2 regions of the Faecalicoccus sp. genome follow, and region 1 is predicted to be linked to the other one. Evidence: a T-box and tRNA genes for the amino acid it is inferred to sense, from the RefSeq annotation. Region 1 holds a T-box; the other holds one or more tRNA genes.

Region 1 (7,835 bases):
GAAGCTTGAACTTAAAACAGTAAAGGGACATCAAGATGTTAGAGACAAAGAAGAACTTCTACGAATTTTAGGATTAAATGAATAAATCTGTTTATAAAACGGTCTGCCTTAATGATTTAATCTATAAATTAAAACTCAGCAACGATGACATCCAAAAAATTCTTGCTGAGTTTTCTTGTCCCTTAAACAAAGATGTAGAATATTTTTTGAAGTTAAAGGCTATAGAATTTGAAAAAGTTAATTTAGCTAGAACCTATTTAGTCTATGCAATCAATAATAATGATTCAAAACTATGTGGAGTCTACTCCCTGGCATCAGGTCATCTTGTGTTGGATTCTAAAATATCAAGGGCTCAAAAGAAAAAATTTTTTGGTACTACCTATTCATTTGGAAGGCACATCAATACACATTTAATTGGTCAACTCTCAGAAAATTATCATAATAACTATAATCAATTAATAAGTGGTACATCATTAATCGAATTAGCATTTCATAGGATAAAAGAAAAAAATAAATACAGCCCAAGTCCAATTATTCATATTGACTGTAAAAATGAATCTAAACTTAGAAAATTTTATGAAAGTGTAGGTTTTTCTTATTTTGGTAAAAATCAAGATAAAGATTTGCTAATTTATCTTATGCCGACCAAAAAACTGGATAGTGTATCTTTAAAATAAAAGAAGCTGTTTGGAAATAGTATCCTTTCCAGAACAACTTCTTTTTTGTTGTTATTTATGTAAGATATGTGCGCAGCGATCGCAAAGTCCATCTTCGTTTTCACTGGTTGTGTAGTTCCAACAACGAGGACAGGCATGACCATCGGCATGTTCAACTTTTACACCGCAGAACTCATACATTGGAAGTTCTTCATTGCTAAAGGCAAACTGGGAAACGATCAACCATTGTTGTGGTTTCTTCACGATTTCTTCCATGATGGCTTTCGTTTGGTCGTCCACATGTACGCTGACCTTGGCTTCCAGGGATTTACCAATCACACCTTGTGCACGGGATTCCTCCATAGCCTTCAATACATCTTTACGAACCTTGAACAATGTTTCCATCTTTTCACGTAAAGCATCCGTATCGAAGTTTAACTCCAAAGATTTAAATGCGGTTAAGTGAATCGATTCTTCATCAAAATGCATGAAGTCGTTGATTTCCTCACAGGTATGGCATAAGATCGGTGCCCACAATTTTGTCAAGACTTCAACAGCTGTATAAAGCACGGTTTGTACCTGACGTCTCTGGTTATCATCGATATTTTCAATGTATAAGATATCTTTTGTGTAATCCAGATAATAAGCACTTAATTCATTTGTCATCAGATTGCTTAAAGTTTGTACAACATCGGCAAAACGATATTCCACATATGCTTTTTCACAAGATTGTACGACATCATTTAAACGAATCAGAATGTATTGATTTAAGGCATCCAGTTCATCAAAAGGCAGACAATCTGTTTTTGTGAATGCCTGATCATCTAAGTTGGCCATCAGGAATCTGAACGTATTGCGGACCTTACGATAGTTTTCACTGATCTGCTTTAAGATGTTTTGCCCCATGGAACAGTCTGCCTGATAGTCCACACTGCAAGCCCATAAACGTAAGATATCAGCACCGTATTTCTTAGTGATTTCACTTGGTGCTACGGCATTCCATTGCGATTTAGACATCTTAACGCCTTTTTCATCCATGACAAAGCCATGAGATAAAACCTGACGATACGGTGCTTTCCCATAAACAGCTGTACCGATGATCAAAGAAGAGTTAAACCAGCCACGATACTGGTCAGAACCTTCAAAGTATAAATCAACCGGATAGTCAAAACCACGTTCGATCATGCAACCGGTATGACTGGAACCGGAGTCAAACCAAACATCCATCGTATCAGTTTCCTTTTTAAAGAGACCGTTTGGCGAATGTTCGTTTGTATAACCTTCCGGCAATAAATCTTTGGCTTCTCTTTCAAACCATACATTGGATCCATATTCACCAACTAACTTGGCTACATGTTCAAAGATAACCGGATCCATCAAAGGCGTTCCGTCTTCTCCATAGATGATTGGAATTGGTACACCCCAGGCACGTTGACGAGAAATACACCAGTCGCCACGATCGGCAATCATGTTGTGCATTCTTCCCTCGCCCCAGCTAGGTACCCAGCTGATGGAATGAATCTGTTCCAACAGTTCATCACGAATTTTATCAATAGAGGCAAACCATTGTGTCGTAGCACGGAAGATGATTGGTTTTTTAGTACGCCAGTCATGTGGATACGAGTGCGTAATAAAGGTTAGATTTAATAAAGCCCCTAATTCGTCCAGCTTCATTGTAACTGTCTTATTGGCATCTTCTACATATTGTCCAGCAAGCCATTCTCCGCAAGATTCCATCATGCGCCCCTGCTCATCAACGTTACAATAAACCGGCAGCTTATAGCGCATTCCTGTATTAAAGTCGTCTTCACCAAAAGCCGGTGCCGTATGCACACAACCAGTACCGGCATCCGCCGTTACATAGTCAGCCAGCATCAACAAGCTTTCACGTTCCGGATACAAAGGATGAGTGCAGGTGATGTATTCAAATTCACTACCTTTGAACGTTTTGATGATTTCAAACGTTTCACATTCAAATTTTGGACATAACTGCTCTACCAGTTCCTCCAACATGATCAGTTTTCCCTTGTCTGTATTAACCAAAGCATAGGTCATATCCGGATGCACACAGATTCCCAGGTTTCCCGGAATGGTCCATGGTGTTGTCGTCCAGATGACAAAATAAGTATCGGTATCTAAAACACCTTTTCCGTCTTTGACCTGGAACTTCACATAGATCGTTGGTGATTTGATATCTTTATATTCGACCTCGGCTTCGGCAAGAGCGGATTCACTGCTTGGTGACCAGTAAACCGGTTTTAATCCTTTATAGATCAAGCCTTTCAATGCCATATCCGCAAAGATTTCGATCTGATGTTTTTCAAATTCCTTCTGTAATGTAATATACGGATGATCATAATCCCCGATCGATCCTAAGGATAAGAAACCTTTCTTCTGGTTTTCTACCTGCTTCATCGCAAAGTCGTAACAAATCTTTCTAAATTCGGCAATACCGATCTTCTTGCGATCATAACCAAGCCTTGTGACAGCCGTTTCAATCGGAAGTCCGTGAGTATCCCAGCCCGGAATATAAGGAACCTTTTCTCCTAACATAAAGTGAGATTTGTTGATGACATCCTTTAAGATTTTATTTAAGGCATGTCCTAAATGAATATCGCCATTGGCATAAGGCGGGCCATCATGCAATACAAACGATTTGGCATCCTTTCTTCTTTCCAACATTTTTTCATACAGTTTTTGATCTTGCCATCTCTTTTGAAATCCAGGTTCCTTTGTCGGAAGCTTGCCTCGCATTTCAAAAGCAGTTTTTGGCATATGCAACGTTTCTTTATAATCCATCTTTTTTCCTCCTGCTTTCATAAAAAAAACGTCCTTTTCCAAGGACGTTAAAAACGCGGTACCACCTTAGTTCACAGATACACTGTGCCCTCAATAAGATAACGGAATCATCCGGAATTTCTTACTATTTTCTTTCAGAAATTCAGCTCCAAAGGGATACCGGTATCCTGCCTCATACAATCTTTTCACCAACCGATTGCTCTCTGATTGAAACATGTAGAAACCGACTTGTCTTTGTCTTTGCCTATACATATTTTTCAAAACGCAAGATCAGTCTGTCCTTTCGTGTGTGATTTTCCACACCTAAAAACTGAAAGCGACCTACCTTACGTATAGAAACGTAATCATTATTACACAATCGATCGTTTTCTTCAAGAACAACATCGTTCAACTTCACAAATCCACTCCGTAATAAATCCATGGCTTTCGAGCGTGAACAATGGGCTAAGGCTGCCACAATCGCATCCATGCGAAGGGATGCGACATGAACCTTAATGATTTCAGTAGAAGCTGTTGGGAAAACAACCGTATAATCTTCTTTAAAACGGACAATAGCATTGGCAATCTTATGACATTCCTGACAAATAAAATCTGTCATTCCTTCTTTACAGACCAAAAGGATTTGATTCTCATCAACAAAGATATCGCCGAGCTGATTTCTTTGCAGGCCTAAATGCATTAAAGCACCAAGCACATCCTTGTGTGTACAGGCTCTTTTTTGTGGAATATATGTGCTTTTTAAGATCACATAATCGTAGTTTGGTTCCAAATCCATCGGCTGGATACAAGCCATCTTGCGAACCGCATTTTCATAACCGCCATAAAATGAGACAAAAAGATCTTTGGGCGCCTGTTGTGCCACAATTCTTTGTTCCACAGGCGTTAAAAAAGAGGTCAAGACCGGTATTTGCCTTTGTTTCGCAAGATCAAATTGATCCTGTAAACGGGCAATAAACAACTCATGACCTCTATAGTATGTACTTCTTATCTCAGATTCAGCCTTAGTCTTCAAAGTCATCTGGATTTCCTAAAGAAATCGATCCCTGTACACCAATTTCAGCTGGTGAACACAAAATGACGTTCTGACCAATCTTCTGGATCTTTCCATCCAGTGCAAAGACAACACCTGTTAAAAAATCAATGGTACGTTGTGCATAGTCACGATCCAGCTTATGCAGATTGACTACAACGGCACGTCCCTCTTTCAAACGCTGTCCTACTTCTTCGGCTTCTCCAAAACTTCTAGGTTCGAATAAAACCATCTTTGTCTTAGCATTTAAAGTCGCTGAATTTGTTCTTGCTTTTGGTCTTTCATATCGATTTTGAGGTTCAGCCTCTGTTTCATTGCTTACAGTTTCAACTGGCTGCGCTTCGTATCCTTCATCTTCTTCTTCGATTGGTGCTACGAAATCTTTTACCTTGTCCATAAATCCCATGGGTAGTACCTCCTGTCTTCAAGTATTATATCATAGAAAAACAATTTGAAAAGTGAAATTCTTGAGAAATCACAACCAGTCGTTTTTCACAAATTTGCGATCGCTTACATTCCGTAATTTATGTCTAACCAACGATCATTTGATCAAGCTGGTAAGCGATATTCTGTGCCTCATCCTCTGATAGAAAAGAATATTTGACCATCTGCCGTAATACTTGTTTTGCCCTTTGTTTCGCAAGAACCGGATTCACATTTAAAGAATAAACGCTGGGCGCATTCGGAATACCGGCTAATAAAATACATTGGGCTTCATTTAAATCGGCAGGATCGACTTGAAAATATCCAAGACTGGCCGCATGAATACCGTAATAGCCTTCTCCAAAATAAATGGAATTGACATAAAGCTCTAAGATTTGATCTTTAGAATATTTGCTTTCGATATCAAAGGCCATAAAAATCTCGGCAAATTTACGTACAAAGTTCTTATCCTGGGTGAAAAATTCATTTTTGGCCAGCTGCTGAGTAATCGTTGAACCACCTTCCACAAACGACATGGCCTTTAAGTTATTTAAGATGGCTCGTCCGATGGCTTCCAAATCAATGCCCTGATGTTCATAAAAATCATGGTCCTCTACCGCTACCACAGCTTTACGATATAATTCCGGAAGCTGTTCCAAAGTAACGTAATCTTCATGGCTTTGAATGCTTTCCATCTTGTCTTCAATGCTTGTCTGATCTATTGCTTCTTTATAATCCATATAGCCAAGTCCCGCAAGACATCCTACGCTCATGGCTGCCAGCAGGAAAATCAGAGCTATAAGCTTACCAATCTTCTTTATCATCTTGCCTTCACGATACGATAATACACTTTAGAGGTCAAGACATATACAACGCAATAGATCAAGGCAAAGACACCAAAACAAATGGCAGTTGTCAAAATAAACAGTTTGATATTATCAAAGTATAATAGACCCATCAGTTTATCGATCAAAGGTAAGGCAAACGCAATATGGATACCGGCAACGATCAATGGCAGGAAAAATACCGTGAGCACCTGTGAATTGATAGAGCGACGAATATCTTTTTTCTCCAGACCGACCTTTTCCATGATTTCAAAGCGTTCCTTATCTTGATAACCTTCCGTGATCTGCTTATAATACATGATCAATACAGTTGCGATCACAAATAAGATGCTTAAGAAGATACCCAGGAATAAGAATCCGGCATATAATCCTAACATATTGATTTGATCGGTATCCCTGCACTCCGTATAAACCCAGGTATAATCTTTTTCACTTTCAAAATCCTCCGTATTATTTAATACATTGAAAAGAGATGCGATTTCTTTTTGAGAACGTGAATCTTCGCTGTCAAAGGCAAATACACTCGTTGGTCGATTTGTGACTTCATAGCTTTGTTCCTGGATTTCCTGCATTTTTAAGACCGTATCCACACTATCCATCACAATAAATAAGCTGGGACTGACCGTACTGGCCGCTTCCTGGTTATCCATAAATTGATTTAACTTTTTTTTGACCTGGAAGCTTTGATCCCCGATACGAATTTCCGGCTGTTCATAATCAATGCGTAAGCCATAGATCATAACTTGTCCGGGATCTAATGTATCTTGTGTATGCATAGCTTCATTGTAGTCTTCTAATGGAATCATATAGATGGTGATCGCATCATTGACATCACTAAGGCCACCTTGATCCAAACCTAGATCCACCGCATTTCCATGTAAGAGTCCACTCATTGATGAATAGCGGTAAAACATCTCGTCCTTGACCTGAATATTTTGATCTTTAACGACCTGCATCAATCGATCTTTTGTCGTATATAAATCATAGTCGCGTAAAGAGACAATGATTTCTCGTGGATATCTTTGATCTAAAATATCCTGCATACCATTCCATAACGATAACGTAGTCGATAACATCACCAGTACCATCGTTGATAGAATACAAATATTAGCCAAACCAATCGCATTTTGTTTCATACGATAGATCATGTTGGAAATACTGATGAAATGATTTGTTTTATAATAATATCGTTTATTCTTCTTTAACAGCTTTAATAATGTCACACTACCGGCCGTAAACAATAAATACGTTCCGATGACTACTAAAATGACCGCAATAAAGAACATGGTAAAAGCCATTAATGGATTTGTAATCGTAATCGCCATATAATAGCCGGTAATTAAACACACCAGTCCGATCAATGCCAGAATCCACTTAGCCTTCGGCTCTTTCTCGCCGACCTTATCACTATTTAATAATTCGATCGGATTGGCAATATGCACCTGCACCAACGAAAAAACATAGATCAAAACATAAATCGCAAAGAATAAAAGAAAGCTGCATAGGATGCCGGATGTCGAAATATAAAAGCCAAAATGCACATCCGCCTGAATCATCCTCAACAACAGCATATACATCAGCTTATCAAATAAGATACCGACAAGAATACCCAGTACCAGCGAAAGAAAGAAACTGATAAATGTTTCATGAAACAGCATGCGTGCAATATGCTTTTTTTCCATTCCTAAAATATTAAATAAACCAAATTCCCGCTTTCTTCGTTTGATCAAAAACGAATAGGTATAAAATAAGAAGATGATAGAGAATACGATAATAACGCCGATTCCAAAGCCTAAAAGCTGCTGAACATAATTGCCACCCATTAAACCGCCGATGCCTTCATTGGTCGATAAAGAAAAGACCAGATAGAAGATCATAACGGTTAGTGAGCTGGATAGAAGAAACGGAATCTGCATTCGCGCATTCTTTTTAAAATTGTCAAGAGCTAAACGAAAGTAAAAGAAATTACGCATGATGAACACCACCTGTTGCCAGCAGTGTCAGCGTATCAGAAATACACTGATACATTTCATCCATCGTCTTTTCGCCGCGATAAATTTGATGGAACACCTGTCCATCCTT
Region 2 (21,072 bases), on a different contig from region 1:
CGCATACCAATTTTATAAAGAAGATTACAAACAGGAAGGGTGAAGTTACCGATATACTCAACAACACAGGCGTTGAAGCCTCGTTTAAAATCAAAGACACCGTAGCCATCTTCTCCTTTTTTAAAGAAACCGCTGATGCCTAACATATTGTAATAACTGTATCCTTCATCAACGGCTTGCTGGATCATAGCCCATTGTATCGCATAAGCACCTCTAAAAGTTCTAAACTGGTAATCCATACCGCTATACAAATACACTACCTCACGCCCAAACTTCACAAACATTGATCCGGCTAAAGGAATTTCTTTATCATACTTTTCTCTGAGTGTAGTAATTTCTTCAGATTTCTTTTGCAGCGACTCATAATATTCCATCGCTACTTTTAAGCGATTTTGTTTTTTCTTGGAGTTTGGATTCTTTTCTAAGAATACATGTAATTCGCTGATTTCTTTTTCTAACGGCTCTTTTTCTGTTTCCAGACTTTGTTCATAGACATCTAAATCTAAATATGCATAGAGTGTTTGTATGTGTCCTTTATAACTTTCATGCATCGTCTTAAAAGTATCCATGGATACTGTCTCAAAATCATGGCGCTGTCCGGCTTCCTGCTCCATATAATTTAAGATCGACAATTCATCTTCTTTTAGAGCTCTAACCTTTACTCCATATTTTTGTGCAGTACGTATGTCATTTCTGGTTCTTGTACTAAAGTCGGCAAAAACTTCTTCCTTAGTCTTTCCTCTTAAATCAATCAATGAGATCCATCGGCATTGTTTGGAAACATCATAGCCTTGTTTTAAAGGATAATGATCAAAGCCGGCCTGCTTGATGTTCTCAATGATATGTTCATTGTTAAAACCATTTGGAACAAGATCACCATTTTTATCATGCTGGTACAAAGGAATCTTAGGATCTATCTCTAAATAGATCACTTTTTTCTTTTTCAACATTTTTTTGATTTCTGCCGTTACTTTTTTCAAAGCCTGTTGATCTTCATAGTCAATAAAGAAACCTCTTGGGATATAGGCATAATAGAAAAAACGCAAAAGGTGTACATAACCAATCATGAATACCGCAACGATCTGTTCATTTTCGACCGCCTTGTAATATTCAACGATCCATCCGTCGTGTAACATTTTATTGGCGGCATAGACAGACTGTAGAAAATCCGGATTGCAGTTTTGTTCTGTGTATATTTGATATTCTTCTTTTGTTAGAGAAATTAACTTCATTTTACCCTCCATTTTTTAGGTATACACTTTATTATAAATGATTTTTGTCTCAGAGTCTATTTAGAACATTAAATCAACAAACTAAGATCCATAAGCTGAAGTGAAAAAGTAAATTCCACATCCAAGAACAAAGCGTTGAATTTAGTCTTTCTTTATTTCAACAGTGAATTTACTCCTACATTTTTGTATAGTATCTTCATCTCCTGCTGCCTGTTAGGAGGTATTTCTATGTCGAACCATAAACATCTTACTCTTTCCGACCGTCTTTCTTTGGAAAAGGGTCTTGATAACAATGCTTCACGCTCTTCCCTGGGCAGAGTCCTGAACAAAGACAAGTCCACCATCTGCAAAGAGATCAAATCTCACGCCCGTATGATCCCTTTCTCCCGTTCCGGTGTCCCCTCCAGCGGAACCTATGACTGTATCTTTATTTCTGAATGTGGATATAATGGCTTCTGTCCCCATGCATGTCCCAAACGTGTTCCCGTTCCCTGCAGGCGTAAAGATTCTCCCAGCGGTGTCTGCAACGGATGTCCGGACAGATCCTCCTGTAAGCTCCCCAAAAAGATCTACTCGGCCGAAACAGCTCAGGAGGAATATGAATTCGAACTGCGGGATTCCCGTATCGGCTGGAACATCTCTTACAAGGAGGCCGAAACTTTAGCAGTCATCCTGAAACCTTTGTTGGAACAGGGGCAGTCGATTGCCCACATTCTCATGAATCATCCGGAAATCCCGTATTCGGAAAAGACCATCTATACCTATATCGATGAAGGGGTGCTCCGTGAATTTGGCATCACCAACATGGATCTGCGAAGAAAGGTGGGACGCAGAATGTCAAAGAAACAAAGACAGGTCTATAAACCGCGCAGGGACAACCGGTATCTGAAAGGCCGTACCTATCTGGATTATCAAAACTATATGGCCGAACATTCGGATGCCTCCGTGGTGGAAATGGATACTGTCTACAACGATATCTCCCGGGGACCTTTTATCCAGACATTCCAGTTTGTGGACTGTCACTTTATGAAAGGCATCTATCATGACACGAAGACTTCGGAAGATATGCTCCGGGGAATCCACAACCTGTATGAGGATCTAGGCAAACAGAATTTCAGAAAATATGTACAGGTCATTCTGACAGACCGGGGATCCGAATTCGTAAGGGCGGAAGAAATAGAGGCTTTCGGCTGTAAGGTCTTCTACTGTGATTCCATGGCATCCTGGCAGAAACCGCATGTAGAAAACAATCATATTTTGTTTCGCTATGTGTGCCCCAAAGAAAGAGATCTTGGGAAACTGGGGCTTCTGTCACAGGATGATCTGGACCTGATCTTCTCCCACGTGAACTCATACCGCAGACAGTATCTGCACGGGAAAAGTCCTTATGAGATCTTCGAGTTTTTTCATTCGGATGAGGACATCATGAAAAGGTTGAATATGAAAAAAATAGATCCGGATCAAATCAACCTAACTCCGGATCTACTAAAAAAATAGACCTGTAATCTTACAGGAACTGCAGCAGGAGCCTTAAAAATCCGATAAACCAACCGAACAGTGGAACTTAGTCTCACACTTTAAAAAAACCTAAGATCCAGTGTTCTTTTTGTGGTGTTGAAATAACTCCCACAGGCAATATCAATATAACAGAAAGAGAGAATTCATCAAACAAAAACCTCTGAAATCTTTATGAAATCAGAGGTTCTGTAAGATTTAATTCAACTTTTCTAAATTGTGTCTTGGATGTGGAATTTACTTTTTCACTTCAGCCTAAGATCCATAAGAATAAAAGGATATGCATTAAGATTGACATCACTAAACCTGTCGTTTTACCATAGCATACGTGAAATGAGGTAAAATATATGCAATATAAAAAATTTGAAGAGCTTCCTGAATATTTATCAAAAAATGGTGTAGATTCTCCATTAAAATCGGATATGAGTGAAAGAGAGATTGCACAAGCTATTGAGAAAATGGATCTATCTGATGAAATGATCGATTTGACAGGAATGAAGCTGGATGATAAAAACGTAGGACACAATGTGATTTACCAGAATTTATCTTTTAATAAAGATTTTAACGTTCGTATCGTTTACGAAGCCAGCTATGAAGAATATGACCATGATTATGATACATGGCAATATATCTATACAACACCGCTTGGATGGTTAGAATAACTTGTAAAAAGCCGATAAAGTATTTTAAATACAATCGGCTTTTTATTTGATTTTTAATGGACCTCCGATGGCAGACCAGCCAAGAACACATATCCATGGAAATATGCATAATAAAAAATACAGTCCGTTTCCATGGGCTTCCAAGCCAATACGCACACCGGTATAAAGTGCCAATGAACTCATGCCAACCAACAATAAACGAATCTTAAATCGTAATCGTAACATCATATACCTCGTTTCTGACTTAGATTATCCTCTAAAAAGAAACATGATTTATGTCACAATAAAAAAAGACAGTCATCTAAACAACTGCCTTACTTTGTAATTTCCTGAATAGCGCGATCTCGCTGCACATCCGAAACTAATGTTTCTTCATTATATTTTAATAATGCCTTCTGCTTTAGTGCCTGCCAGGTATCCGGATCACAATCGCCGGTTGGAGAAAGTCCGTTATCGGATTGAAACTGTTTTAATGCTTCACTGGATGCCGGACTGAAATATTCATCGGTTCGATCAACGGAGTATCCCAGATACTTTAAAAACTGCTGTAGAGCGCTCGCATTGGCATGCACTGTATCTTTTGTGATGGTTTCCTCTTCTAAAGATGTCGTATAGCTGATCTTTGATACATCCTCCGGTTGTACTTCTATATCCGGCGTAAAGCCTTTTTCATGAATCGAATCGCCGTTAGGTGTCAGCCACTTGGCAATCGTATATTTGATGCTGGTTCCATCACTAAACGGAACGGTCGTCTGCTCGGTTCCTTTTCCATAGGAAGTAGTTCCAATCGTTACAACCTTATCCGCTAAGTTATCCCGCAAAGCGCCAATCAAAGCTTCACTGGCACTGGCTGTTGTATCATTTTGAAGAATAACGATCTGATCCATTGGTACATAGCCATAGTCATCATTCGTACTTTGGCTTGTTGTCGTGCCATCCTTTTGTTCCTCCTGAAAAATCACACTACCACCAGGCAATAAGGAACTGGCAATATCTACCGCAGCACTCAAATAGCCGCCTGTGTTCCCTCTTAAATCTAAAACAACCTTCTTGATTCCGGCTTTCTGTAATCTTGCCATAGCTTTGGAGAAGTCTTCTCCGCTATGCTCGGAAAAGCTTGTCAAGATGATCTCGCCATAGCCTTGGTCTTCATGAAGCATACAAACAACAGTCTGATCATATTCTGTTGGTGTGATCTTTACCGTATTGGATTGACCATCACGTAAATAGACAATCTCGATACTTTTTCCTTCCTTGCTCTGGATGCGCTTGAGAATCTTTTGAGAGTCACTTTCTGCGCAGGAAAGTCCATCTACATCCGTAATGATATCTCCTTTTTTCAAACCGGCCTGCTCTGCCGGAGAATTCAAAAATACGTCTCGAATCACAAATTGATCCTGATCGTTTAAAAAATAGGAAATACCTAATCCTACATTCGATCCTGCTAACGTATCAGAAAATGCTTTGGCGCTCTCTAAATCAAAGTATTGTGTATGCGGATCTTCTTCTAAGTCTGTCATACCTTCAATGGCTTTTTCCATGAGCTTTTGATCAAGATCTTCTACATCCTTTGAAAAATACCACTCGTTTGTCAACAAGGAATAAATCGCATCAAACTTTTCTTTTTCCGATGTATTTTCTTGTTTCGAGCTTCGATCAAAGATCAAAGGAACCGAAACACCCAAGCCAAAGAATAATAAACAAAGAACCACAATGACGATCGTCAAGGTGTATTCTTTTTTAGCTGCCTTTTTCATATTGTTCCCCCTTGTTTAACGTTTGGCTTTCAAGCTTTTACCAACTGCCAGCAAACTGGCAAGAATACCAATGACAAGCCCGCAGCCAAGCATCGCAAGTCCCAAAAGCCATCGTACCTGCGTTACGCTTACCAATGAGAAAACACTGGCAAACAATACGCCATCCAATTGTTCATATACGACCGGATATCCAAAGAAGATCAATAGAAACGGAATTAAAGCTCCAATCAGACCAATCAAGATTCCCTGGACTTCAAAGGGAATGCGAATAAAAGCATTGGTAGCACCGACTGTACGCATGATCTTGATTTCATCCTGTCGTGAATAAATCGTTGTACGTATCGTATTGTATATCAGATAAAGTGACAGAATCAACAATAAAACCGCCACACCATACCCAATCTTTCGAACCATATCCAATAAATCAACCAAACGCGTCACGCTGGAACCACCATAGGCAACCGAACTGACGCCATCGATTTTCTCAATACTGGCAGCTGTTTTTTCAATCGCAGAGCTGTCTTTTACCTCCACAAAAAAGGCATGGGATAAAGGATTCTCTTCCCCTCTATATAAGCTAAAGGCTTCTCCTTTTTCCTGGATCATCAATTCCAGCTCCTCATCTTTGCTGGAAAATCGGACGGAAGCCACATTAGATAGCTTTTGAATCTCTTTTTTAATGGTATCGATTTGATCGTCGTCACTTACTTCAGAATCTAAAACCACATGCACGCTCATGTCCTGTTCCACATTGGTGGCAAAGTGATCCACATGCAAACCGATCAATAAAAAACAACCGATCAACAAAGTCGAAACTGCCATCGCACTGATGGCAGACAAAGTTAAAAGAAGATGTTTTCGAATGCCGCGAAACGCATATTTCAGTTCATACCAAAACAGATTCAACAAGCGTTTCATAAGCTGATATATCCACCCTTCTTAGAATCCTTCACAACATAACCTTGATCCAGTGTCACTGTTCTTTTCTTAAACTTCTCAACCAGTACGATATCATGAGTAACCATCAAAACCGTCGTTCCCAATTGATTGATCTTTTCCAGCAGGGCGATGATCTCCAGTGATTTTTCCGGGTCCAGATTCCCTGTTGGTTCATCGGCAATCAACAGTTTTGGGTTATTCGCAATGGCTCTGCCGATCGTAACACGCTGCTGCTGCCCTCCGGAAAGCTCATTGGGATAGGCTCTGGCCTTGTTTTTAAGATCGACCAGCTCCAAAACCTCATCGACACGAGATCGAATTTCTTTTTTAGAAATACCCAATACCTCTAAGGCAAAGGCAATATTCTCCTGTACTGTCAAGGTAGGAAGAAGACGATAATCCTGAAATACACAGCCGATATTTCGACGATAATACGGAACCTTTCTGTGTTTTAAAGATCCCACATCGACTCCATCGACCAATACAAGACCAGAATCCGTCACCTCTTCACCATTCAAGATCTTAATGATCGTACTTTTTCCCGATCCGGTAGGACCGATGATATAGATGAATTCGCCATCTTCAATTGTCAAAGACACTCGATTTAACGCATGAACTCCATTGGGATATGATTTTGTGACATTTTTTAATTCAATCATAAACACGACTCCTTATCCAAAGAATTTCTCCGGTCTTTCCCTGCACGGCGTACTATATCCATTTTCACAGGCTGTCGCCGTCGAATTCCAACCGGTACCCCATGCGAAATCAGCGGATGAAGAGAAGCGAGATACCGCCTCTTCCAAACTCATATTTCCTAAATTATAGACTTCAATATGACAATGAGGGCCACTGGAGTTTCCTGAATTTCCCGTCAATGCGATAGCCTGCCCCTGACTGACGCTTTGTCCGGCACTAACCGCAAAGCCTTCGCGTGACAAATGTGCAAAGCTTACCGCATATGTTGTTCCATTGACCATACAGACCATTTCAATGGTATTTCCTCCACCATATGGATAACCTGTCCAGTTCCCCAGATAGCCTCCGTTACTGGGAGCAGGATTGTTGGCATACAAAATAACCCCATCGGCTGGTGCTACGACCTGTGTTCCAATCGGTACCGCATAATCCATACCTAAATGCAATCCGCCTCCCGGATATGCCCATGTACCGGCCGACATACGACCACCGGTGATCGGTGAAACAAAGCCGGCTACATTGACCAACGTTCCCGAATAGCTTACGGAAATCATATTAGAGCGAATGGATTCAATATCGTTGAACGCCGCCCGCTTGGCCGCCTGCAACTGTGCCATTTGCTGCTCATACTGCTCAACCAGCTGATTATACGATTCTTCAAGCTCTTTAGCCTGCTGCTGTTGCGATTTTAACTGATCCTGCTGCGATTTGGTCTCTTCTTCTAAACGCACCTGTTCTGATTTTTGCAGATCCAGCTGTTCCTTTAATTCATTCAGCTGTTCAATCTGATGTTGATCATCTTCCGTAATTCTTTCAATACCGGAAAGACGACGAAGCATGTCATTTAAGTCCTGCGAACCCATCACCAGATCGATCAACATATTCGTACCCGTGCTGGACTGCTCATTTTGCATTCTGGATTTGATCTGTTCATCCCAGGCATCAATTTCTTCCTGCTTCTCCTGAATCTTTTGTTCCAGAGCCTTGATCTCTTCTTCAATCTTCTGAATGGCACTTTCCTTTTCCTGGATCTGTCCTTCCAGCTGTTCCTGCAGTTCCTTTTGCGTTTTGGCCAGCTGCTCCATCTTATCTGTATCTTCTTCTAAAGAAGCGATATCTTTACTATATTGTTTGATATCTTCCTGCAGCTGATCATAGCGCTGCTGCTGATAATCCTGAAAAGCCTGGCATGCTTTCACACCGTCTGCAGATGATTGCGGCTGCGAACAACGTGCGACCCACGCATCGGTATTTGAATAATCCTCCGCATGAACCGGCATCGCAAAAGCCAATGCACAAGCGCCTGCGGATAAAAGACTGATTAGATTTCTTTTTTTCATCGTGTCCACCTCAAATACTTTCGACTTGCCAAATAACTACCGATCATCCCTACAAATACACCGATGGCCAGTAGTATGGCACTGATAATTAAAGTAAACGGAAATGGTTTGATCAAAACAAACATATCCGACATAAACATTCCACCAAAGGACTGATATAACGCAGTATATCCAAATACACATAATAAACAAGGACCTAAAGCACCGATAAAACCGCTTAACATTCCCTGCAGCATAAAAGGAAATGTAATGTACCAGTTAGCCGCCCCAACCTGTCGCATGATGCGAATTTCATCTTTTCGCACCTGAATGGTCATCTTGATCGTATTGCGAATCAGGAAAATGGACAAAAAGATCAGTGCTACAATAAAGATCAATCCCCCATAACGAAGACTTGCGAATAAATGCACCATCGTATTAACGGCACCAGTTCCGTAAGTAGCTTCCACAACACCATCCATCTTACTGATTTTGCCGGTGATGGAATCGATTTGTGTATTATCGCTTAACTCGATGATAAATACATCATAGAGTGGATTTTTGTCGCCTGCATATTGTTCAAAGGTTTCGCCATAATCTTCGATCAGCTGATCCAGCTCTTCATCCTTATCGCTGAACCGAACGCTATCTACCCCTTTTATATCCTTCAGTTCAGCTTCCAAGGATTGAATATTCTCTTCACTCATTGTCGGATTGATAGAAACCTGAATGACCAGCTGTTCTTCTATATTTTTTGTAAAACCCGAAACATTCCATGCCAGTACGATCATCAGCATAGAGATCAACAACGCAATCCCAATCACCAAGATCGAAGAAAAGGTCAGCGCAAAATGACGCCGCATATCTTTATTAGCCTGACGGAACAATCGTGGTAAACATTTAAAGAATAAAAGCATCTATCCCACATCCAATCTTTGACATTATATCATACTTGAAAAAAAACCAAAAAAAGTCCATAATTTTACAAAATACGCTTTTGCCTCACATACTTTCACATGATAATCTATTATTTATTTGAAAACTTTCCCTTATAGTATAAGTGTGTTCAGGGAACACGTTAAAAACCCTTCATATCTCTCTCCTAAAAAACAATAAATATGAAACAAGGATAACATCTTAGTCAGAGATGTTATTTTTGTTTGGAAGCTTAGATTTTATCTTTGTTCATCATAGCACACTTGACACAGTTGTTCTATAGGCTATAAAATGAAATTATACCATGAAAACACGCTTAAAAATTTTTATAAATTTTTTGAAAAAATGTTTGACACATACAGTAGCAAATGCTATTATTATTGAGCAGTCAGCAAATGGGCCTGTAGCTCAGTTGGTTAGAGCGCACCCCTGATAAGGGTGAGGTCGCTGGTTCAAATCCATTCAGGCCCACCATTTTGTTTTCTGCAAAACCACTTTTGTGGGGTGTTAGCTCAGCTGGGAGAGCACCTGCTTTGCACGCAGGGGGTCAGGAGTTCGATCCTCCTACGCTCCACCATATGTCAATAAGTCCTTTAGCTAAAGGACTTTTTTTATTTATATCTTTTTATCAAGTGATGATTCATAAGACCTTATCCTTTAGAAATCTTTTTCGTTAAGAAATTCAAATCATACCATCAAAAAAGGGAGAGCCAATTCTAGTTCTCCCTTTGATATCACCAGCTTTTTCAATGTGTGATCCATTCATAGATTTTTTATCATTCCTATCTTAATAAACTTCATCACCTTACAGGAACACAACAACTCCTACAAAGAAGATTATATACAAGATGGTCGTCCATCTAGTAAAAAACATCTTTCCATATCTGTACGTGCAATATTCCTGTTTAAACAATTCTGAAATTCGGTTTCCATATTTATATAATAGATAAACCATTCCGACAAAGCAGGCAAACATTCCCAATAAACATAAAATTGAAAGAATAGGAACACTCATCAGTAAGGCGACCAAATTATTTAAGATGTGCAAAAGAATAGGAATACGCATAGAATTCTCTTTTAAGCTTACATACCCCAAAAAACATCCAATAAAAAATGAAGTAATGCCTTGTTGAAGGTTTAAGTGCATCATCGCAAACAACATGGAACTGACCAATATCGCAAACACTCTATGATATCGATCTAAAGTTCTCAGTATGACACCTCTAAATAAGATTTCTTCAAATAAAGGCCCCAGAAGAACAATATAGAGAATAATCAAACCATCAAAGAGTATGTTTCCGGTAAAAAAAGTCTGTATTCCACTGCCAACAGAGCCATGTATCATGCCTAGGATCGCATGAATCAAAGAATATGTGATCGAACAAAAGAAATTCAACCCCAATAGAAAAATCAGATATTTTCCCATTCCTTTTACTTTCTTTGACAATCCATCAAAAGAAGGACGCAGCCACACTGCCCCTATTCCGGCCATGAAAGCTGTCAAGAACATCGGAATAAGATAAGCTAATAAAATCGTGATTTGATATCTTCCGTAAAATGGAAGAGGCAAAAAACGCATCAGAAAGGAAAATACCGCTAAACAAATGTAGGGTAAGATCCCATGCATCAACATCAAAGCGGAGATATTGCGAAATTCTTTTTTTGCCTTTGTGAAAAGTGCTATCTGCATAGGCTCATTCTAACAAAGTATGCCCATTTTGTCTAAAGACTTTTTGACCTCATCCAAAATATCCTGCGAACGAGCGGTAATCGTATGATAATGAATGCCTTGCGTTAAATTGTTCAAAGGCTGGCTTTTTCCCTGCTGAATCTGGTTTAGAAACTCTTTGACATCTCGGCGGCTGGAAAGAGAAAGTTTGGCTTCCAGTTTTCCGTATGTCGCATGTTCCACAAATACATCATGGACCGTCGCCCCACAATCAACGATTGTTTCAAGCTCCTGCTGCATCTGCTCCATCGAATGATTGACCTTGACTACCATCGAATATTCCTGATTGGGCAAGATATAGCCTCTGTTTGTGGAAATGATTGGCATGTTCAATGCCCTAAGTAAAGCGATATCCTGCACGATGACTTGTCTGGATACATGAAGACTTTTCGCAAGCTTATCTCCAGATAAAGGCTGCGGGCTTTCCTTCAGCTTCTGCTCCAAAGTTTTTAATCGTTCTTCTTTTTTCATATTACACCGCTTTTAGATTCTTTAAAGAAAGATCAAGGATCTTAGAGGAATGTGTCAAAGCCCCGCTAGAAATATAATCCACACCGGTAGATGCTAAAGCGGCGATGTTTTCTTTTGTGACATTTCCGCTGCATTCCGCTAAGGCCCTGCCCTGAATATACTGTACAGCCTCTTTCATCTGCTCAACGCTCATATTATCCAACATGATGATATCCGCACCGGCCTCTACGGCTTCTTTGACCATGTCCATATTTTCAACTTCAACTTCGATCTTTCGCACAAAGGAGGCATATTCTTTGGCCAGCTCCACCGCTTGACGAATTCCTCCGGCGGCAGCGATATGATTATCCTTTAAAAGAATTCCATCGCTCAAGTTATAACGATGATTATAACCTCCACCGACTTTTACCGCATATTTTTCAAATACACGCATATTCGGCGTTGTTTTTCTGGTATCCAACAAACGAATGCCCGTTCCTTTTAGAAGATCGGCCGTCTGTCTTGTATAGGTCGCAATGCCTGACATTCTCTGCAGATAATTTAATGCTGTTCTTTCTGCCGTCAATAAAGAACGAATATCCCCATAGATTTCCGCAACGACTTCTCCTTTGTGTACATGATCCCCATCATTGAAAAAGAAAGTCACTTCTGTCTTAGAATCCGCCAGTTGGAAAACTCTTTCAAAGACCGGAAGGCCGGCAATGATGCCATCTTCCTTACAAATCAGCTGTACACTTCCTGATTGATATCCTTTCATGATCGCATTGGTGGTAATATCTTCACTTGTTACATCTTCACGCAATGCCTGTAAGATCAAAGTATCCACATTCATGGACATGGTAATAGAATTCATTTTTCTACCTTCTTTCTTCTTGTTTATAACCTCTCGTACCATCGATGCATATATTGTAACATCTAGATCTTTCATGGTTGTTTGAATCAGGTTCTCAAAATTTAAACATATTTTCGCTTTTTTGATGCTTAGATCCTTCATAGCTCTTCGGGCAAAGACCAAAGACTCCAGTAAGGAATTGCTGGCTAAACGATTTTCCCCGTGCACACCATTACATGCGGTTTCGCCGATCGCATACAATTGATCCATCGTCGTTCTGGAATACGCATCGACATGAATACCACCCATAAAATAATGTTGTCCCGGCACAACGGGAATCCATTCTTTTGTACAGTCAAAGCCTTCCTGCAGGCAATGTTGATAGATATGCGGAAAGTGAGAAAGGATTTGTTCTTTACCCAGCACGGTCATATCCAACCATACAAAGGGCGTATCATCTTTTTTCATCTGCTGATAGATTTTCTGTGTTAAAAGATCCCTTGGCAAAACCTCGTCGGCAAACCGTTTGCCGTATTTATCATAGAGCTTTGCCCCTTCCCCGCGCACACTTTCACTGATCAGGAAACGTCTTCCTTTTTTCTTGGAATACAGCGTTGTCGGATGGATCTGAATGTAATCCGGATTCTCCAGTGCGATATGATGACGAAGACTGATGGCTAACGAATCTCCGGTCAAATGCGGATAATTTGTAGAATTGTTAAAGAGTCCGCCGATTCCTCCGGTTGCCAAAAGGGTAAAGTCGCTTTGTATCGCAAACAACTCTTCCTCTTTCTTCGCAACTATGCCATAACAAGTATTGTCTTCTTCCAAAATATCCAACATCGTGGTATTTTCCATAAACGTCAGATTTTTACGTTTCTTTGCTTCCTCTAATAAATGAGAAGTGATCTCTTTACCTGTAATATCTTCATGAAACAAGATGCGAGGATGTGAATGACAGCCTTCTTTGGTATAGACAAAATGTCCCTGTTCATCTTTTGTGAATCGAACGCCATAGCTTTCCAACTCAGCAATGACATCCGGTGAGGATTGAATCATGATATCCACAGACTGTCTGCGGTTCTTATAATGACCGGCTCTGATCGTATCCTTAAAAAAACTTTCATAATCCGATGGATCCTTCAGTACACATATACCACCCTGTGCCAAAAACGAATCACTTTCTTCCAAAGTCGTCTTACAGATTAAAAGCACTTTTTTATCCTTGGGCGCATGTAAAGCCGCAAAGAGTCCACTGCAGCCTGTTCCTACGATCAAAATATCGGTTTGAATCACATTCATGCCTTGGCCATCTCCAACATCGCATCCATGGACTTTTTAGCTTTGACCATAACTTCTTCATCTAACACGATTTCATTTTTTTCATGCGATAAGACATCATACACTTTATCCAGGGTCACTTTTTTCATATTGACACAGACAAGCTTATCGCTCATGATATGAAATTTCTTGTCCGGATTTTGTCTTTTCAGTTCGTAGAGCACACCCATCTCGGTACCGATGATAAATTCGGTATGCTCACTCTTAGTCGCATACTGTAAAATCCCTGCCGTGCTGCCGGCATAATCGGCCAGCTCAACCACTTCCTTTTTACATTCGGGATGCACTAAGACCAATGCCTTTGGATACTTTTCTTTTGCTTGTAAAACATCCTCTTTAGAGATGCGATGATGTGTAATACAATAACCATCATTTAAGATCACATTCTTTTCCGGAACCTGTTCCTTTACAAAAGAGGCCAAATGCTGATCCGGGATAAAATAAATATTCTTTTGTGGTAAGTTCCTGACGATCTTTACCGCATTGGAACTGGTCACACAGACATCACTCAATGTTTTTAGTTCAGCCGTTGAATTGACGTAACAGACGACCGCAAGATCATCAACTTCTTTTCGCATCTTACGAATATTGGAAACAACCGCCATATGTGCCATAGGACAATCGGCATTCATATCCGGCATCAGTACCTTTTTATCTGGATTTAAGATCTTGGCACTCTCTCCCATAAAGCGAACACCGGCAAAAACGATAATTTGTGCATCGGTTTCCTTTGCCTTTTTTGCCAGTGCAAATGAATCACCGACAAAATCTGCAACATCCTGCACATCTCCTTCAACATAATAATGAGCTAAAATAATCGCATTCTTCTCTTGTTTTAGCTTTTGTATATCTTCCTTCATTGACATGATGGTATCCTCCTGAAGATTGTCTAGGACATTATACAATGTGTAAAGTCAACTGACAAGACAATAAATTTAAAAGAATACTTTGATTCGAATCAAAGAAAACATGATACACTTAATCATAAAAGGGGAGATGAAAATGAAATATGATTTTACAACGATTCTTGATCGAGAAGGACACGATGCCTTGGCCGTTGACAGCTTGCCTATCTCGGATGCGACAGTCAAAGAGGAATTTCCAAAGATTCCGATGTGGGTAGCCGACATGAACTTTCCGGTACTTCCTGCCATTCAAGAATCTATTTTTTCACGTTTAAATGAACCTCACTTTGGTTATTTTACGATTCCGGATGCTTATTATGATGCGATTATCTCCTGGCAGAAATCACAAAATAACCTGCTTGTAAAGAAAGAGCATATTGGCTATGAAAATGGCGTATTAGGCGGCCTCAGCAGTGTTGTTCAAGCTTATACCGCTAAAAAAGAACCCGTTTTGGTTCATGCGCCCACCTATATTGGTTTCACCAAGACTTTAAAGAATTTAGATCGAACGATCATTCACTCCGATTTGATTCAGGATGAAAATGGAATTTGGCGTATGGATTATGAAGATATGGATCGTAAGATCAAAGCCCATCAAATTAAAGTTTGTATCTTTTGTTCACCACACAATCCAACCGGTCGTGTATGGGAAAAAGAAGAAATTGAAAAGGCCATGGAGGTTTATCGAAGCAACCAGTGTATCGTCATCAGTGATGAAATATGGAGCGATTTGATTTTGCCGGGTCATCAACATATCCCAACACAATCTATTTCCAGAGATGCACGAGGAAGAACGGTTGCCTTATACGCACCATCTAAAACCTTTAATTTGGCCGGCCTTGTAGGCTCCTACCATATTATTTATAATCCTATCATCAAAGAAGAAGTTTTACGTGTAGAAAACGCATCTCATTATAATTCACCAAACATTTTTTCCATTTATGCATTGTTAGGTGCTTATAGCAAGGAAGGAAAAGAATGGGTAAAAGAGCTTTGTGAAACGATTCAAAACAATATCGACTATGCACTCGACTATATCCAATCTCACTTTAAAGGAATTAAAGTGGCCAGGCCACAAGGAACCTATATGTTGTATCTGGATTGCACAGAATATTTAGAGGAACAGAAAACCAGTCTTGATGAACTGCTCAGAAAAGGAATAGAAGTCGGTGTATTATGGCAGGATGGAAGACCTTTCCAGAAAGAAAATACGATTCGTATGAATTTGGCATTACCGTTTTCTAAAGTCAAAGAAGCCATGCAGCGATTATCAGATTTCGTGTTTAACTCAAATGATATCTAAAGTAAAAGAGGCGCAATTTAATCCTATAAATTGTCGCCTCTTTCTAGTATAAGAATAGTTAAAGAAAATTAAAGCTTTTCCACAAAGGATCGTACCATCAGACTCGATTGCCTGCTGGCATGTTTCACATATGTGGAAAACTCCATGGAATTATCATGATGCAGTGCAACATCGCTTAAAGAGCGTACGATCACAAATGGAACTTGAAAAGAAGTCGCAACCTGTGCCAAGGCCCCGGCCTCCATTTCCGAACAGATGGAATCCGGGAAATTAGACATCAGCTTATCAAAGTCCTCTTTTCGAGACATGAATAAATCCTGCGATGCGATCGTTCCTATGTGATAACAAATGTTTTTTTCCTGTGTCGCTTCCTGCGCTTTGACCAATAAATGATCATCTGCATGAAAACGAAGACCCAAACCTTCCGGTCCATCCAAAGCACTGGTATCAAAATCTGCCTGGAGGACATCCTTGCTGATGACGATATCCAACACTTTTTGCTGCTCCTTTAGACCGCCGGCGGTTCCGATATTGATAAGGGCATCCAACGAATGATGCAGACAAAGGATCGTAGTTACCATGGCAGCTCCTACTTTTCCCACTCCGCTTTTACATATCACAACATCCTTAGAAGCAAGCTTTCCATAATGAAAAGCTACATTTCCAATCGTTTTTTCCTGGGTGATCTCACAAAGCTCCATGATCGCCTGTACTTCTACATCCATCGCTGCCACAATACCAATCATTTTATTTCCTCCTGCATACAAAAAAATACTTTTCTCCCGGTTGTATGCCTTCTAAATCAAAATCAGTTTTGATCGATTCGATGTAAAAATAGGGATGTAAAGCTTCCTTTAGACATTCAGGATCATACACTCTTTGCATATGATGCTCCTGTATAACTTCCCCATTTTCTTTATAGAAGGCAAAATCCTGATAGATTATCTCTTCTTCACTGGTAATCGACCATTGGTAATCCACATCTTCGATATGACCGGTTTCATTGAATTCTTCAGAAAACTCATCCAATCGATCTAACGAATGGCTATCAAAGAAAAAGATACCCTCTGGTTGTAAATGGTCATGAACTTCTTTAAAAAAGGAAACAATTTCCTCTTTTTCTAAAATATAGTTAAAGCTGTCACATAGGCACGCAATTGATTCAAAGCTTGGCAAATTTGATAAATTTCGCATATCCTGGCATTCAAACTGAATCTTTAGTTCCTTGTCTTTACGTTTTGCCTGATCAATCATTCCCTGACTGAGATCCAGGGCCGTCATCTGAAATCCGTGATGGGATAAAACCTGTGTGATCTCGGCACTGCCGCAGGCTAACTCCAACATGGAACATGGCTTTTGAAAGGATTCGATCCAATGTACCCATGATAAAGTCGCTTCTTCATCTTTGACCAGAGCATCATAGTACGATGCTAAAGTATCATAGATCATAGGTTTCAACCGGAACATCGGCATACAGGCGATCCAGCTGATACACCTGCCTTTCTTCACGAACAAACAAATGAACTACGATATCCTTCAGGTCGATCAAAAGCCAGCGAGAATCGGCATCACCCTCGACTTTAAAATCCAGTTTATATCCATTTTCTCTTAAACGATCTTTGATATTTTGACAAATCGAATAATTCTGACGTGTATTGTTGGTGGAGGCAATGATCATATGATCCATAAAAGGAGTAAGACTGGTTGTATCATAGTCTTTGATATCATATCCTTTTTTCTCACTGATTGCCTTTAAAATAACTTCTCTGATTTCCAAGTTAGTTTCCCTTTCCCTTCAAATATTTTCGGTTTTCTTCCTGTACCATTTCAAATCCTTTTACCAGATCCTGTTTGACACAGGCAATAGAATCTTTGACAGGATAGCCTCGTAAAGGATCGAGTTTATCCGCACAAAATATGATCATCGCATAAGGATCATGACTCGTTCCTAAGACATGATGGTAGATTGCATGACTGATTTGATCATCGTGTATGTAGAAAACACGTTTTATGATCTCACTACCGACAAACCCATGCCATACCGCAACCGGATATTTCTTGTTTTCCGGACAGATACAATCCATCCATGGCTCCATAACCTCTTTGGAAAGATTTTTGGCCACATCATGAAACAGGCCGATATAGTATGCCTTTTGTGTATCCAGATCATGGGCTTTGGCAAACTCCTCACAGAGATGAGCAACAGAAACACTGTGTGAGAATCGCTTTGGACTCACTCTTTCCTTAATAAAGTCTTTGACGTACAAACGATGTTGATAAATATATCGCAAGACTTCTTCATCCAGGTAATTTAATTTATTTCCTTTTCGTATTTCACTGCTGGAAACCGGCATCGGTTCCATATGAAACTGTTGGATCGGATATTTTGTTTGGGCAAGCTTTCCATCACGATCAAAGCAGACAAAGTATGCCAGTTGTACCAAACGATCCGGGTCCTTCCAAAGATCAAACTGTTCCAACTGGTCATTACCAATCAGCCAGTAAAACGTATAAGATGGATACTGCTTGCGCAAAGCTTCCAGCGTATCGATCGTATAGCTGATTCCTTCTCTTTGCATCTCGATCGGATTGACTTTAAATTGTGGAAAATCGGCTAATGCGATCTTTAACATCGCAAGACGATCCGTATCCGATGTCAAAATACGATCCTTTAGCGGCGTTTTCTTGGCAGGAATAAACCAAACTTCATCCACCTTTAAGACCTGCATGGCCTCTTTTGCCATTTGCAGATGTCCATAGTGAACCGGGTCAAAGCTGCCGCCTAATAATGCGATTTTCATTTCTTTAAACCTAACTTATTTTCTTTGCTTCTGCGATACAGAACAAAAGTACGCCCTACGATATGAATGATCTCACTGTGTGTTTGCGAAGAGCATTCAATCGCTGCCTCTCGAACATCGATCGGACTTGTCTTCAACAAAGAGCATTTGACAAGCTCATGCGCCTCTAAAGAATCATTCAGGGATTTGATCATATTATAGCTAAGTCCATCCTTTCCGATTTGAAAAAGCGGACGATACGACATACTTAATTTACGAAGTGTTTTTTTATTTTGTGCACTGATCATTAAATCATCGCCTTTCTAAATGTTACTTGAATTCCTTTATGAACACGTACATACACATCTTGTATGGCACCACTGACACAAAACCAGCCTAAACCATGAATGACCACATCCATCTTACCGTCTTCTTTCATCGGTGAATGGAAAGTATGCATGGTCAAAAGCGAAGTATCCACACAAGGTACGAGCATTCCATTTAAATGTTTCTGCCATAAGGCATCGGCATTGGAAAGCTTTCCTCGATGAATCGGAAGACTTCTGGAAAAATAGCCAACCACCGTTGCCTTTCCTTTGACCACAACATCCAATCTTGCCAGGCCGCCTACCGCATAGCTTTGATCTTCAAAGATCTGCGACACTAAAGGACGAATCGGTTTGACCGGTATCACAGTTTTTAAGTCTTTTGGCTGTAATATGGTCAAAATACTGTGTTTATTTTCAATGCCCGGCGAATCATAGATCGTATAATCTTCCTGTACTAGTGGAACCAGATCCAGTGTCGTTCCCGGATTTCTTGAAATCGTTAGATCTTTCGAAGCCATCAAACGATTTAAGATGGTTGATTTTCCGGCATTAGCCACACCCATAAAAATTACATTTTTTCCACATCTGTACTTTTGAATGGCTGTTACGATACGAGAAAGATTTCGTGTACTTTCCTCATCATGTTTTAAAAGATAACCACAGATCAGTATCTCCTTGACCTGGATACCTTCTTCTTTCAAACGCTCCTGTACAAAAGCCAGGATTTTTTCATCGCTGAGCGTACTAGGAAGTACATCTCTTTTGGTCAAGATCATGATGATATCCTTGCCGGGAAGCTTTTGATTTAATCGAGAGATCATGCTGGCTTCAAAGGTAAACAAATCCACGATCCAGAAAACCGTTCCCTCGATCTTGTTGATCTTTTCCAAAGTATGATTGGATTCAATTCCCTGCTGCATGTTGATCGTAACTTCTCCATAATGGCGAATCTTATAACAACGTTGACAAAAATTGGCGTCTAATGTCGGAACATAGCCCAACCCGTTTGGATCCTCATTCTGCAGTGCTACACCGCATCCTTTACAGTATTTAGCCATCAAATCCTCCTTTCCGGAAACCACTTTTTTCTAAATGCTTAAAAACTAAATTTTCAAATTTTCGTGTAAATTTGGTTGAAGATCGATCGATTTTAGAAATCGGCGCTGTCAAGATCGTATAGATTCCGGCCAAATGGCCGCCTAACATATCGGTAAACAGCTGATCGCCTAAAATCGCGACTTCTTTTTTGGTATAGCCATGTGCCTTAATGACCTTCCAGAATTTAAAAGGCAGCGGCTTTAAAGACAAATAATAGACTTGTGAAACATGAAGATCCGTGGCAAAGCGAAACGCTCTTTTTTTAGAAGCATTGGAATACAATGCGACTTCAATGCCATGTGCCTTGATGCGATCGATAAACGCCACCACTTTGGCATTCGGCACTGCTTCATTATAGGCCATCAGCGTATTATCAATATCGCATAGCAACAATCGGATCCCTGCTCTTTTCAATCGATCTATATCCATTGCCTGAAAGCTGGAAATATAGTAATCCGGTTTAAATAATGACATAGTGCCTCCTTTTTTTCTTACCTATTTTATAGTGGTTTCGCAAAAGATTCAATCATCTTTTCCGCACATTTGATTCCATCAATGGCACTGGTCATGATTCCTCCGGCATAGCCCGATCCTTCTCCACAAGGATAGATACCTTGAATATTAGACTGCAAAGAGGCATCCCTGACAAGTCGTACACTGGAGCTGCTTCTGGATTCGACAGCACTTAAAACGGCATCCTGCAGGCTGAAGCCCGGCATTCTTTTTTCAAAATATAATAATCCCTCATGTAAGGCGGCATTGACGGCCGGACTAAACAGCTGATTCAGATCCACAAAAGTCGTCTTTCTTTGATAAGTCGGAAGCACATTTCCAAAACCGGTGGAAATTCGATTGGCCAGATAATCCTTGCTGAGCTGCACACAGGCTCGATAGTCTTTGGCCATCGCAAAGGCTTTTTTCTCTAATTGTTCCTGATACTCCAGACCGGCAAACAAATGCGTTCCATAATCGGATGCATTGACTTGAACCAACAATGCACTGTTGGCATTTTCACCACTTCGATCGGCATAGCTCATGCCATTGATCACTAATTGTCCGATCGATGAAGAACTTGGGATCACATAACCGCCCGGACACATACAGAAGGAATAAACACCTTTTTGATTTTGTGCCGTCATGGAAAGCTGATAACGGGCCGGTCGAAAACGATCATCTTCGGCCATTTCACGTAAGATAGACTGATCGATAAAGGATTGTTTATGCT

The links. A T-box is a leader RNA that pairs with one kind of tRNA and senses whether it is charged. The one in region 1 lies ahead of ileS (isoleucine--tRNA ligase), so its partner is inferred to be a tRNA-Ile.
Region 2: it has a tRNA-Ile gene. The T-box ahead of ileS (isoleucine--tRNA ligase) is inferred to sense a tRNA for this amino acid. The anticodon was not compared.

What each region holds. Positions count from the first base shown of each region.
Region 1 covers NZ_JAXKBY010000046.1:330-8,164, forward strand. Annotated here, with positions in the region: gene U0M88_RS02345 (hypothetical protein) at 1-85, shown strand, start outside; gene U0M88_RS02350 (hypothetical protein) at 78-677, shown strand; gene ileS (isoleucine--tRNA ligase) at 729-3,455, opposite strand; T-box leader at 3,493-3,705, opposite strand; gene U0M88_RS02360 (YlmH/Sll1252 family protein) at 3,700-4,473, opposite strand; gene U0M88_RS02365 (cell division protein SepF) at 4,457-4,891, opposite strand; gene U0M88_RS02370 (transglycosylase domain-containing protein) at 5,016-5,732, opposite strand; gene U0M88_RS02375 (ABC transporter permease) at 5,729-7,726, opposite strand; partial or broken gene U0M88_RS02380 (ABC transporter ATP-binding protein) at 7,719-7,835, opposite strand, start outside.
Region 2 covers NZ_JAXKBY010000076.1:3,242-24,313, reverse strand. Annotated here, with positions in the region: gene U0M88_RS03880 (peptidoglycan bridge formation glycyltransferase FemA/FemB family protein) at 1-1,232, opposite strand, end outside; gene U0M88_RS03875 (IS30 family transposase) at 1,461-2,729, shown strand; gene U0M88_RS03870 (hypothetical protein) at 3,095-3,409, shown strand; gene U0M88_RS03865 (hypothetical protein) at 3,452-3,634, opposite strand; gene U0M88_RS03860 (S41 family peptidase) at 3,724-5,166, opposite strand; gene ftsX (permease-like cell division protein FtsX) at 5,182-6,084, opposite strand; gene ftsE (cell division ATP-binding protein FtsE) at 6,081-6,764, opposite strand; gene U0M88_RS03845 (murein hydrolase activator EnvC family protein) at 6,777-8,144, opposite strand; gene ftsX (permease-like cell division protein FtsX) at 8,141-9,040, opposite strand; tRNA gene U0M88_RS03835 (tRNA-Ile) at 9,457-9,533, shown strand; tRNA gene U0M88_RS03830 (tRNA-Ala) at 9,561-9,636, shown strand; gene U0M88_RS03825 (CPBP family intramembrane glutamic endopeptidase) at 9,865-10,749, opposite strand; gene U0M88_RS03820 (transcription repressor NadR) at 10,759-11,259, opposite strand; gene U0M88_RS10380 (L-aspartate oxidase) at 11,261-13,393, opposite strand; gene nadA (quinolinate synthase NadA) at 13,390-14,298, opposite strand; gene U0M88_RS03800 (MalY/PatB family protein) at 14,435-15,640, shown strand; gene U0M88_RS03795 (5'-methylthioadenosine/adenosylhomocysteine nucleosidase) at 15,709-16,386, opposite strand; gene U0M88_RS03790 (class I SAM-dependent DNA methyltransferase) at 16,388-17,149, opposite strand; gene rsfS (ribosome silencing factor) at 17,079-17,417, opposite strand; gene U0M88_RS03780 (nicotinate-nucleotide adenylyltransferase) at 17,419-18,441, opposite strand; gene U0M88_RS03775 (YhbY family RNA-binding protein) at 18,438-18,728, opposite strand; gene U0M88_RS03770 (GTPase) at 18,728-19,807, opposite strand; gene U0M88_RS03765 (YqeG family HAD IIIA-type phosphatase) at 19,800-20,321, opposite strand; gene U0M88_RS03760 (NAD(P)/FAD-dependent oxidoreductase) at 20,348-21,072, opposite strand, start outside.